Regions from separate parts of the Waltera acetigignens genome, predicted to be linked through region 2. Evidence: predicted binding sites of a transcription regulator. Region 2 holds the regulator's gene; each other region holds the start of a gene.

Region 1 (3,168 bases), on a different contig from region 2:
GCACCGGCTCTCGCTACTGCCAGCAGATTTTCCGGCAGCTCCAGCTCATGCATGGAAGCACTGCGGACCAGAACGCCCTCTGCGTCATTCATATTATCGATTACTTTATAGTCTGCTGTCAGACGATCCAGTCCCACTTTGGAAATGGGATTCAGGCAATTGATCTGAAACATTTTTCTCCCCCTTAAGCGTTCTCCGCTTCAAACTTCTTCATGAACTCTACCAGCTTCTCCACACCTTCGATGGGCATCGCATTGTAGATACTTGCTCTCATGCCGCCTACGGTTCTGTGACCTTTCAGGTTCTCGAAGCCTGCCTCCTTCGCCTCTTTGACGAATTTGGCATCTAACTCCTCATTACCGGTAATGAACGGAACATTCATCAGGGATCTGTCTTCCTTGCGGACGGTTCCCTTGAACAGCTTGCTTTCATCCAGGTAGTCATACAGGATCTTCGCCTTTTTCTCATTGCGCTCCTTCATTGCCTCCAGACCGCCCATCTTCTTCAGCCATTTAAATACCTTGCCGCAGATGTAGATGCCGTATGCGGGAGGCGTATTGTACAGAGAATCCGCATCTGCATGGATCTTATAACGAAGCATGGTCGGTGTACCGGGAAGCACATCCTCGGTGATCAGATCCTCACGGATGATCACGATAACCACACCTGCAGGTCCGATATTTTTCTGTACGCCGCCATAGATCACACCGTATTTTGTCACATCTACCGGCTCGGATAAAAAGCAGCTGGATACATCTGCAACCAGGGGCTTACCCTTGGTATTGGGCAGGGTCTTGAATTTCGTACCGTAGATGGTATTATTCTCGCATATGTACACGTAATCGGCATCCTCGCTGATGGGCAGATCGGAGCAATCGGGAATATAAGAGAAGGTCTTATCCTCAGAAGAAGCGATCTTATTTGCCTTGCCGTACAGGGAAGCCTCCTGATATGCCTTCTTCGCCCACTGACCGGTTACGATGTAGTCTGCCACACGGTTCTTCATCAGGTTCATGGGGATCATGGCAAACTGCTGACTCGCACCACCCTGCAAAAACAGTACCTTATAGTTGTCCGGGATATTCATCAGTTCTCTGAGATCAGCTTCCGCTTCCTTAATGATCGTATCATAGGCTTTAGATCGATGGCTCATCTCCATTACGGACATGCCGGTTCCTCTATAATCCAGCATTTCATCGGCTGCTTCCTGCAATACCTCCTCAGGGAGTACTGCAGGGCCTGCGGAAAAGTTATACACTCTTGCCATTTTCAAAGACCTCCTCGATATTTTCTAAATTTTTTATAAAAAGCATAGGTATAGAATAAGCTTTTCATTTGCTTTAGTCAACTACATTGTTAAATTATTTTCAAAATGTTCGCATCCCGCACACATTTTGTCAGAAAATGTCTGTTTTATTAATAAAACATTACGACAGGGGTACCGATCTGTACCATGTCGTACAATTCTTCCATTTTGTCCTTCGGTGTATTGATACAGCCATGGGAACCGGCAGTCTGGTAGATGTCCCCTCCGAACTCTTTTCTCCAGCTGGCATCGTGGATACCGATGCTGCCCTTTACAGGTACCCAGAATTTCACAGGGGAGGCATAGCCCGGTCCCCGCAGTACTCTGTCCTTCTGCTTGTTATAGACGAAATTCACCCCCTCCGGTGTTCCCATACGTCTGCGCATGTTGCCGGTCACCACATCCGTCTCCAGCCGCAGTTCCCCCTTTTCATAATAGTACATTTTCTGTTGTGTCATATCCACTTCGATATAGGTATCTCCGATGTCATCCCTGCCATAACAGAAAGCTTCTCTCTCGTAAGTGGGAACATGGGACTGCTGTGTCCCCGTATGTACACCGGCATCCAGCAGATGCTCCATCAGGTATGCAGTCTCTTTTTTCTGATCCAGCTTGCTTCCATAGGTGCCGCCCTCGATGGTGATCACATCTCCTCTGGTACTGTGGAATTGTCTGGTACGGCCATAACCGTCATACTTTTCGGCCAGCTGCTCTACATACGCCGTCACGGCTTCTTCATCCAGTACAAAGTTACCGGTCTGATCCGTCACCGGCAGACCATTCTCCGTCACCAGAAAAGAGGCACAGTCCGCTGCCGTCACCGGATGTCTCTCCTGTCCAAAGCAATAGACAATATCACATCTCTGATAACGTTCAATCTCCTTCCAGAGATTCCGCAGAGTTTTCTGGTTCTCATTTGGAGTGATGTCATAATAACAGCCACTATCTGACAGGTTTAACGTCTCCTGCCCGTTTTCTACTGTGTTCTCCAACGCCAAAAAAGCCTTCTCCAAGTCAATGCGTCCCGCAAGTCCATCCGTGAAGACGTACTCGCCCGACGAATCCCGGGCAAGGCTGTAATCCTTGTTCTTCTGTTGTTCGGCCCGTACAAATTCCAGAGAATCATAAGCTCTCCGAAGCCCATCCACATCCACGGTCACTGTGGGAGAAAGTTCCCTCCGGGAGTGAAACAGAACATTGTCCACCCACAGGAACGGATTCTGTTCCTGCCGGTAATGTTCCAGTACGTTACTGTAATCTGCCTGATAATCTGCTTCCGCAAGAGAGATTGTATACTCTGTCCCCTCTCTGTCCACGATGACAATATTCGGAGCCTCTGTACGCAACAAAAGCTCCGAATTCACTTCCTCCACCGTTTTTCCGGTACAGTAGACACCGTTGATCCAGGTATTTACAGAGAAGCCTTCTCTGTAATAAAATGCCAGAATAAAATATCCGGTCAGTAATAACAGCAAAAATAAAAGTACTGCCAAAACTAATCTTTTCGTCGTCTTTTTCATCAGGACTGCCTTTTCAAATCATCTCCGTCAAACACTTCGCTGATGGGGGCTCCTGCCGGAACCATGGGGAATACCTTATCATCCTCCGGGATCATGCACTCGATCAGTACCGGTGCTTTCAGGGCAATGGCCTTCTCGATGGCCGGTGCCACTTCTTCCTTTTTGGTCACGCGGATGGCGGTACAGCCCAGTCCTTCTGCCACCTTGCAGAAATCCACCTTATCCTTCAGTACTGTCTGGGAATAGCGTTTCCCATAGAACAGTGTCTGCCACTGTCTCACCATACCCAGCACCTGATTGTTGATGACCACCTGGATGATGGGAATGTTGTAACGGCTGGCA
Region 2 (3,168 bases):
CAGCATAATCGGTTCCCGGATACATTACAAGGCCTCTCTTACAGAAACCAAAAGTAATCGTTGCATCTGCCAGAAAAGCACAACCAAGCACCCGGCCGGTGTCCGAGCAGATCCCACTGGGAACATCCAGTGCCAGCTTAAATCCTTCCGCCACATTCATCTCTTCTACGGCTTCCGCATAGATGCCTTCCACCGGGCGGCTCAATCCTACACCGAACAAGGCATCTACAATCACATTATATTCATCTGCCTGCGTATTACTGTCTGTCTTCACCGGAAAATGTTGCAGGGTCTGCCACTGGCTCTTCCATTGCTCTGTGGCTTTCTCCGGATCTCCCACAAGTCGTACCGATACCGTATAACCGTCCGCCGCAAGAAGTCTCGCCAAAGCCAGACCGTCTCCTCCGTTATTTCCCATACCAGCAAAAATGAGCACTTTTGTCCGTTCCTTCACGGCATCAAAGCGCTCTTTCAGAAAATCCTCCGCAGCCAGAGCCGCTCTTTCCATCAGAACCGGCCCCGGGATGCCGAGGTACTCTATGGTATTTTTATCGTATTGCTTCATTTCCTGTGCAGTTACCAGATATCTCATACTATTTTTGCTCCGGATTATATTTCATGTCAAACAGATTGACCACTTCTGCACCAAAAATATCATGCATGTAGTTGTAGATCTCCTGATTCTGCTGTTCCATCTGCTGTTTTTCGATCAGACGTTTTTTCAGTTCGATACGGATCGCACCCACCCACTCCGCAGTCTCTTTGATCTGTTTGTCATTATCCTTCATAATATCATAGCAGCAGTCCATAGTAAACATCATAAGCTGAAGATTTATTCTTTCGATCTCTCTGGGGATATCTTTTAACTCATCTTCGTATGCTTCCAGCTTCTCATTGCATTCCCCGATCAGGCGCTTATGATCCTCGATCTGTTTGTTCAGCTTACTGTTTTCGCCCTGCTGTTCCGCCTCATCCACCATAGGGACGATTTCTTTCATCAGCTTCTTTTTCAGATTCCGGATATCCTTCGACTCGGTATTGAGCTTACCTTGTCGTTTCAACAGCTGATTCAGGGCATCTTCCGTTTCTTTTAGCGGAACGGAACCGGTCTTATTCAACAACCGATACCATTTATTATCCAGGGTGAGTACGGGCAGATGCTTTCCCGTCAATGCATTTTTGAAAGCAGCCTGTCGGTCCTGTGCATTTTCTTCTGCGTTACCGTTGCCCATAAAATCACTCCTTTGATGCCTTACTTCATGTTGTATTATTTCTCGGTGCGCTGAAATTCATAAAAGCGGCTGCTTCGCATCCGTCATCGCCTTGCGACTTTTCCTTTTATTCATTTTCAGACACTCCGCCTATGAAATAAGCAATCATACGCTTGCTTATTTCATGTCTGAACTGTAACGGTTAATATTATAGGATAACTTCATTAAGCTGTCAGACAGATGCACGTTCTCCACCTGAATTCCCTCGGGAACATTCAGATCCACATGAGCGAAATTCCAGATAGCACGGATCCCGTTAGCCACCAGCTTATCTGCCACTTCCACAGCACTGGTCTTGGGAATCGTCAGTACAGCGATATCGATGTCCTTCTCCCGGATAAAGGATTCCAGCTGATCCATGGGCATAACCTTCACGCCACGGACATCCTTACCCACCAGTTCCGGGTTCGCATCGAACATTCCCTTGAAGATAAATCCACGACGTTCGAAGTTCATATAATTGCCCAGCGCTCTTCCCAGATTGCCTGCTCCAATGATGACGAAATTATGCTGCTTATCCAGTCCTAAGATCTTACCAATCTCACGATACAGAGATTCTACATTATATCCATAGCCCTGCTGGCCGAAACCGCCGAAATTATTAAAATCCTGACGTATCTGGGATGCGGTCACCTTCATCAGTCCGGAAAGTTCCTGCGAAGAAATACGTTCCACACCTTCATCCTTCAATTCCCCCAAATATCGAAAGTATCTGGGCAGTCTGCCAATCACAGCCTGTGAAATTTCTTTTACTTCCAATACTTTCACCTCCGTTTTTTTTAGTATACACCATGTGTTAAAAACTTGTCAATGAATTGACAGGTTTTCTTCTTTTCGTTACAATGAAATTTAAAAAGCCCGGTCTCCGTGGGTTGGAAATAAAGGATACTTACTACCATGATATTATCTTGTCAGAATATTTCAAAAGCATTTGTAGAAAATCAGGTATTGAAAAATGTCTCTTTTCATATAGAGGATCATGAAAAAGCTGCCATCGTGGGCATCAACGGTGCCGGGAAAACGACACTGCTCCGCATCATCGTAGGGGAAATGACTCCCGATGACGGGCAGGTGGTTCTGGCGAGGGACAAGACCCTGGGATACCTTGCACAGAACAGCACTGTGGACACCTCTCACACCATTTACGAGGAACTGTTATCTGTCAAGGCGGATCTGCTGCGCCTGGAGGAAAAGATCCGGGAATGCGAAAACAATATGAAGCATGCCGAAGGAGATGCGCTGGAAGACCTGATGAAGCAGTACACCTCTCTCACCCATGCTTTCGAGACCGGCGGCGGCTATCTCTACCGCAGTGAGCTGGTCGGTGTGTTAAAGGGACTGGGATTTACCGAAGATGAATTCTCCAAGCCGGTTGCCACACTCTCCGGCGGTCAGAAGACCCGTGTGGCGTTAGGACGGCTTCTGTTACAGAACCCTGATCTCATCATCCTAGACGAGCCGACGAACCACTTAGATATGAATTCCATCGCCTGGCTGGAGACTTATCTGTTGAATTACAAGGGAGCCGTTCTCATCGTCTCCCACGACCGGTATTTTCTGGACCGGATCGCCGGGAAAGTCATCGAGATCGACCAGTCCAAGGCTACAACCTTTATGGGCAATTACTCCGATTATGCCGTAAAAAAGGAACAGCTGCGCGTTGCTGCCTGGAATGCCTATATGAACCAGCAGCGTGAGATCAAACATCAGGAAGAGGTCATCGAAAAATTAAAATCCTTCAACCGGGAAAAGTCCATCAAACGGGCGGAAAGCCGTGAGAAAATGCTGGACAAGATCGAGGTCATCGAAAAACCCTCCGAGGTCCGCACGGATATGAAGCTGACACTGACGCCCCGGATCTTAAGTGGCAATGATGTGCTGACTGTGGAGCATCTGT
Region 3 (3,168 bases), on a different contig from region 2:
CGGCAGCTATAACAGTGCGGTGCTGGGAATGAATTTATATCGGGAAAAATACGGAAAGAAACAGATCCACATCATTGATTCCGAATCCGCCAGCTGTGGTGAGACCCAGATCGTGAAGAAACTGGTAGAACTGGAGGAGCAGAGACTTTCTTTTGAAGAGATCGTGAAGCAGATCGAAGAGTTCCGCAGCAATGTGCATACCTATTTTGTACTGGATAATTTGGACACTCTGCGCAAGAATGGCAGACTGACAGGTGTAAAGGCACTGGTGGCATCTACTTTAAGCATCAAGCCGATCATGGCCGGAGACAAGGGCAGTATCGTGCAGAGAGGCCAGAGCGTCGGCATGAAGAAAGCACTCCGAAGAATGGCGGAGATCGTTCTGGAAGAGGCAGGGGATACGAAGGAACGTTTCCTGATGATCACCCACTGCAATGCTCCTGACCGCGCCGAGACCATGAAGAAGCTTCTTATGGAAAAGGCAGAGTTCAAAGGATGCCTGATCATGGACACCCGCGGTGTCAGCAGCATGTACGCCAACGATGGCGGCGTGATCGTGACGGTGTAAAAAGATTAATATCATAGGCAATATAGCTCCGGCGGATTAGCCTGTCATTTTTTGTTTCTGACAGCCTGTTCCGCCTGGGCTTTTTTTTCCTGAAAACTAGGAAAAACAGGCGATTTCCGAGGAAAAAGCGTTCCGAAAGCGGCCAGAAAAGGTGAGTTTCCTTCAAAAGTGGGTATTTGGTCGGAAAAGGTGGAAAAAATTTCTTCTGGCAAGGAAAAATCCACTATTTTGAGCCTGTTCTTTCATTGTAAAAGGAACAGTTTTGTATCAAAAACAGGAAAATGCTGCAAAAAAATACAAAAACACAGGATTTTCAGGAAATTGGAGAAGATATTTTCGTTAAAGATACGTTTTTGGCTGTTTTTGTACAAAAAAGTGGCAGAACAGTGACTTTTTTGTATGAAATCGGTTATTTTATGGGGATTTACGAAAATACCTGATTCTATCGGATTCCCTACGAAGGATCCGATGAGATTGTCTGGCAGAAAAACCGATGTCAAGAGAGTATTGCTACGGATGTAGCAGAAAAAGCAAAAAAATGTAAGAGCTTACATCTATGTGAGCCAAGCATCCTCATGCATATTCCACAAAAAGATAGATAAAAAATTAACTTTCCTAAAAACTATTGATAGTTTTTATTATTTAGGATACAATTGCACATATACAAAAATCAGTAGCCGACAAGAAACGGCTATTTTTTAAAAAACAAAATGTAAGCGCTTACACCGTGCAACAGGCAGCCAGCTCAGGTGGCCAATGCCATAGTACGTGTCAGTAAAACACCGCGCCCGCAGACGGAGAGCAGCACGCCATAGCCGTTGCCGGCAGCGCCCGTGGCGCAGGGCATAAAAGTAACGCAGGCATCAGCCCGCAGAATGGAGAAGATTATGAGCCGATTGAAGATAGCTACCCCGAATAAAGCACAGCTTACGGTGGAACGCCTGTACAAAGATCTGGAGAGAAGAATTATCGCCAGCCCGCCCGGATTATGTCCGGTGGACCTGCAGCTTTCTTTTCTGAAAATGTGTCATGCCCAGACCTGTGGTAAATGTGTGCCCTGCCGTGTGGGACTGGGGCAGTTGCAGAACCTGATGGAGGATGTATTGGCAGGCAAAGCCACCCTGAAGACACTGGATCTGATCCGGGATACCGCTTCCGACATTGTGGACTCCGCTGACTGTGCCATCGGTTACGAGGCGGCCCATATGGTACTGGCCGGACTGGAAGGCTTCCGTGAGGATTATGTCTATCACATTGAACATGGGGGAAAATGTTCCTGCCATATTACCCAGCCGGTTCCCTGTGTGGCGCTGTGCCCCGCAGGTGTGGATATCCCCGGTTACATAGCACTGGTGAAGGAAGAGCGTTATGCAGATGCCGTAAAGCTGATCCGCAAGGACAATCCTTTCCCCACCGCCTGTGCCCTGATCTGTGAGCATCCCTGTGAGGCAAGATGCCGCCGCAACATGATCGATAGTGCCATCAATATCCGCGGCCTGAAGCGTATGGCAGTGGACAATGCCAGAGCCAACACGGTTCCTGTGCCTGAGAAAGCGGAGAGCACCGGTAAAAAAGTAGCAATCATCGGCGGAGGCCCCGGCGGACTGTCTGCGGCATATTATCTGGAGCTGATGGGACACCATGCCGTGGTATTTGAGGAAAAGAGCAAGCTGGGCGGTATGCTGCGCTACGGAATTCCCAACTATCGTTTCCCAAGAGAACGCTTACAGGAGGACATTGACACTATTCTGTCCACCGGAGTGGAAGTGAAATTGAACACCAGAGTCGGCAACGGCGAAGGTGAGATTTCTTATAATAAGCTGCACGAAGAATACGATGCAGTCTATATTGCCATCGGTGCCCATACGGATAAAAAGATCGGTATCGAGGGAGAGGATGCCAACGGTGTCATGTCTGCAGTGGAAATGCTGCGCCGCATCGGTGACGATGACATGCCGGACTTCAAGGACAAGACCGTAGTCGTAGTCGGCGGCGGTAACGTAGCCATGGACTGTACCCGTTCCGCCATTCGTCTGGGGGCGAAAAAGGTGGGAATTGCCTACCGCAGAAGACAGACCGATATGACGGCGCTTCCTGAAGAAGTGGAAGGCGCCATCGCAGAGGGCGCAGAGCTTTACAGCCTGAAAGCACCTCACAAGATCGAAGCCGACGAGAACGGCAATGTGACGGCTCTGTGGGTAGAACCTCAGATCATCGGCCCCATCGATGCCTGGGGACGAGCCCGTCCGATCCAGGCGGATGTGCCTCTCCTTCGAATCCCCTGTGATATCGTCGTGGTGGCCATCGGTCAGGGTATCGAGACCCGCCATTTCGAGGAGGCGGGTATCTCCGTAAAACGAGGCACCATTACTGCCATGAGTGACAGTGAAGTCAAGGATGTCCACGGTGTATTTGCCGGTGGTGACTGTGTGACCGGTCCGGCTACTGTCATCCGTGCCATTGCCGCCGGAAAAGTAGCTGCAGCCAATATCGATGAATATCTGGGTTACCACCATGTGGTACCCTGTGATGTGGAGATCCCGCCGGTATCCTACGAGGACAAGGAACCCTGCGGACGGATCCAGCTGAGTGAAAAGGAA
Region 4 (3,168 bases), on a different contig from region 2:
CGAGATCAAGATCGTTCGTACCAAGAAGTTCGATATCAAGCCCATGTATCCCGAGGATGCCTGCATTCAGATGGAACTGTTGGGACACAACTTCTTCGTATTCTGCAACGCAGAGACAGATCAGGTAAATGTAGTGTACAAGAGAAAGGGCGATACCTACGGACTGATCGAGCCGGAAGTATAAAACCGGACAGAAAATTAAATAAAGACAAATTTACAGCCTGCCGGAATTTCCGGCAGGCTGTTTTGTTGTATGGGAAATGATATGCCCCGGAGATTTTCGAATTGTCTGAATACCGGAAAAATCAGAAACATAACCTGTAAGGAGGAACTGAAAGCAGGACAGGGAATGGACAGAGAAAAGAGAATGCGGGCATGGATCCGGGCAGAGGTGATGCTTCTATTTATAATGATGGGAGCATTTCTGCTCCGGGAGACAGGACGGACAGAAAGCATGGAACAGGCGGTGGTCACCGCAACCTCGGCTGCGGGAAAGGATTATATCAAATGGGTGGACTTTACCGTATCCTATGAAGCGCTCTGCCAGGCATATGACTGGGATGTGGATACGTTTGACACGGAACATCATGTGGAGTGGATCCCGCTGCTTGCATATACCGCAGCCAGAACCGGAGGGGAATTTGACAAAAAGGCGCTGAAGATCCTGAACGAGACGGCGGAGAAGCTGGTTGAGGGAGAGGCAGAGATAGAAACTCTCACAAAAGATATGAAATACTATCCGTATTATCTGGAAGCTTACAGCGCAGCGCTGGGAGGACTGGTGGGAGAATACGAGGCAGAGGTGATCGGAGAAGACGGACAGAGCACCTGGCAGAAAAAATACGGATTAAAAGGTTATTGCCCCATTGCGAGAGGATTTGATTATACTCATTATGATGATTTCGGGGCGGGAAGAAGCTACGGATATAAACGAAGGCATCTGGGCCATGACATGATGGGGCTCGTCGGTGTACCTATCATTGCTGTCGAGTCCGGCACTGTGGAAGCCCTGGGCTGGAACCAGTACGGCGGCTGGCGCATTGGTATCCGCAGCTTTGATAATAAGCGCTACTATTACTATGCACATCTGAGGCAGAACTACCCCTATGCGGAAGGACTGGAAGAAGGCAGCGTGGTGACGGCGGGGGATGTGATCGGTTATATGGGACATACCGGTTACAGTACCACAGAAAATGTAAATAATATAGAAGTAACCCATCTGCACTGGGGATTGGAACTGGTCTTTGATGAAGAACAGAAAGAGAGTGACAACGAGATCTGGATCGATGTCTATCCGCTGACCTGTTTTCTGGCAAAACACACGCAGGAAGTGCAGAAAGTCGAGGGAACAAGAGAGTGGATCCGCACTACAAAAATCCGGGAATTCTGATTTCTAAAAATTTCATTTGTTATTTTGTTATTTTTTTGACAAAAGCATTGCAAAACAGATTTCGCTATGTTAAAATGGGGACAGTGAAATGATAAAAAAATAACAATCTACATTTCAGAAAGCAAACCAAACGAAAACAAAAAGTGGAGGACAAACAAATGGCAAAGAAAGTTGTATTAGCAGGCGCTTGCCGTACCGCAATCGGTACCATGGGCGGAACCTTAAGCACAACTCCTGCACCGGAGCTGGGCGCAATCGTTATCAAGGAGGCTCTGAAGAGAGCAGGCGTTGCTCCCGAAGCAGTTGACCAGGTATATATGGGATGTGTAATCCAGGCTGGCCAGGGACAGAACGTAGCACGTCAGGCAGCTATCAAAGCCGGACTTCCTATCGAAGTTCCCGCAGTTACCATGAACGTGGTATGTGGTTCCGGCCTGAACTGTGTGAACCAGGCAGCACAGATGATCATGGCCGGTGATGCAGATATCGTAGTAGCAGGTGGTATGGAGAACATGTCCATGGCTCCTTACGCAATTCCTCAGGGACGTTACGGATATCGTATGGGTAACGCAACCATGGTTGATACCATGATCAAAGATGCACTTTGGGATGCTTTCAATGATTATCATATGATCAAGACCGCAGACAACATCTGCGAAGAGTGGGGACTTACCCGTGAAGAACTGGATGAGTTCGCATTAAAGAGCCAGTTAAAGGCTGAAGAAGCTCAGAAGAACGGTGCCTTCAAGGCAGAAATCGTTCCCGTAGAAGTTAAGAAGAAAAAAGAGACCATCGTATTCGATACCGATGAAGGCCCTCGTCATGGTTCTACCATCGAAGGTCTGGCTAAGCTTCGTGCCATCAATCCCGGTGGATTCGTTACCGCAGGTAACGCTTCCGGTATCAACGACGGTGCAGCAGCTATCGTTGTTATGAGCGAAGAGAAGGCTAAGGAGCTGGGCGTTAAGCCTATGGCTACTTTCGTAGCAGGCGCTCTGGCTGGTGTTCGTCCCGAGGTTATGGGTATCGGCCCTGTAGCTTCTACCAAGAAGGTAATGGCTAAGACCGGTATGAAGATCGAAGACTTCGATATCATCGAGGCTAACGAAGCATTCGCAGCACAGTCCGTAGCAGTTGGTAAGGAACTGGGCATCGATGTAGATAAGCAGCTGAACCCCAACGGCGGTGCTATCGCTCTGGGCCATCCCGTAGGAGCTTCCGGATGCCGTATTCTGGTAACTCTGTTGCATGAGATGCAGGCAAGAGGTGCCAAGACCGGTCTGGCTACTCTGTGCATCGGCGGTGGTATGGGATGCTCCACCATCGTTAAGATCGAGGATTAATTTTATAAATATTCGCTGGGGCGGTAGAATCTCTATCGCCTTAGTGTGGTTTTGAAAACACGAATAGAAATGTGAAATGAGGTAAAAACATGGATTACATTTTGTATGAGCAGAATGGTAATGTGGCAACCATCACCATTAACCGTGAGAAAGCACTGAACGCTCTGAATTCTCAGGTACTGGATGAACTGAACGCTACATTGGATGCAGTAGATCTGGCAACGGTTCGTTGTCTGGTGATCACCGGTGCAGGCAGTAAGTCCTTCGTGGCAGGTGCAGATATCGGAGAGATGAGCAGCCTGACCAAGGCAGAGGGCGAGGCATTCGGCAAGAAGGGTAACGATGTATTCCGCAAGATCGAGACCTTCCCCATTCCCGTGATCGCAGCTGTCAACGGCTTTGCTCTGGGCGGCGGATGTGAGATTTCCATGAGCT

What was found. Region 2 encodes Rex, which represses fermentation and respiration genes when NADH is low (regulators of the CRP and FNR family bind a similar motif). Its sites were predicted from a motif close to ATTGTTAANTANTTAACAAT; they were not measured.
Region 1: a site for Rex is predicted at 1,353-1,372, ahead of serC (3-phosphoserine/phosphohydroxythreonine transaminase). Genes of this name have one in related genera too.
Region 3: a site for Rex is predicted at 1,163-1,182, ahead of OCV96_RS16710 (NAD(P)-binding protein). Genes of this name have one in related genera too.
Region 4: a site for Rex is predicted at 1,414-1,433, ahead of OCV96_RS18005 (acetyl-CoA C-acetyltransferase). Genes of this name have one in related genera too.

The regions. Positions count from the first base shown of each region.
Region 1 is NZ_JAOQJO010000024.1:38,653-41,820, forward strand. Features, by position in the region: gene OCV96_RS17860 (phosphoglycerate dehydrogenase) at 1-173, opposite strand, end outside; gene serC (3-phosphoserine/phosphohydroxythreonine transaminase) at 185-1,267, opposite strand; gene OCV96_RS17870 (L,D-transpeptidase family protein) at 1,417-2,826, opposite strand; gene ilvB (biosynthetic-type acetolactate synthase large subunit) at 2,826-3,168, opposite strand, start outside.
Region 2 is NZ_JAOQJO010000016.1:101,636-104,803, forward strand. Features, by position in the region: gene OCV96_RS14850 (NAD(P)H-hydrate dehydratase) at 1-592, opposite strand, end outside; gene OCV96_RS14855 (hypothetical protein) at 594-1,232, opposite strand; gene OCV96_RS14860 (redox-sensing transcriptional repressor Rex) at 1,389-2,030, opposite strand; gene OCV96_RS14865 (ABC-F family ATP-binding cassette domain-containing protein) at 2,169-3,168, shown strand, end outside.
Region 3 is NZ_JAOQJO010000021.1:19,671-22,838, reverse strand. Features, by position in the region: gene OCV96_RS16715 (DegV family protein) at 1-568, shown strand, start outside; gene OCV96_RS16710 (NAD(P)-binding protein) at 1,456-3,168, shown strand, end outside.
Region 4 is NZ_JAOQJO010000025.1:19,399-22,566, reverse strand. Features, by position in the region: gene hpf (ribosome hibernation-promoting factor, HPF/YfiA family) at 1-184, shown strand, start outside; gene OCV96_RS18010 (M23 family metallopeptidase) at 350-1,390, shown strand; gene OCV96_RS18005 (acetyl-CoA C-acetyltransferase) at 1,549-2,733, shown strand; gene OCV96_RS18000 (enoyl-CoA hydratase-related protein) at 2,823-3,168, shown strand, end outside.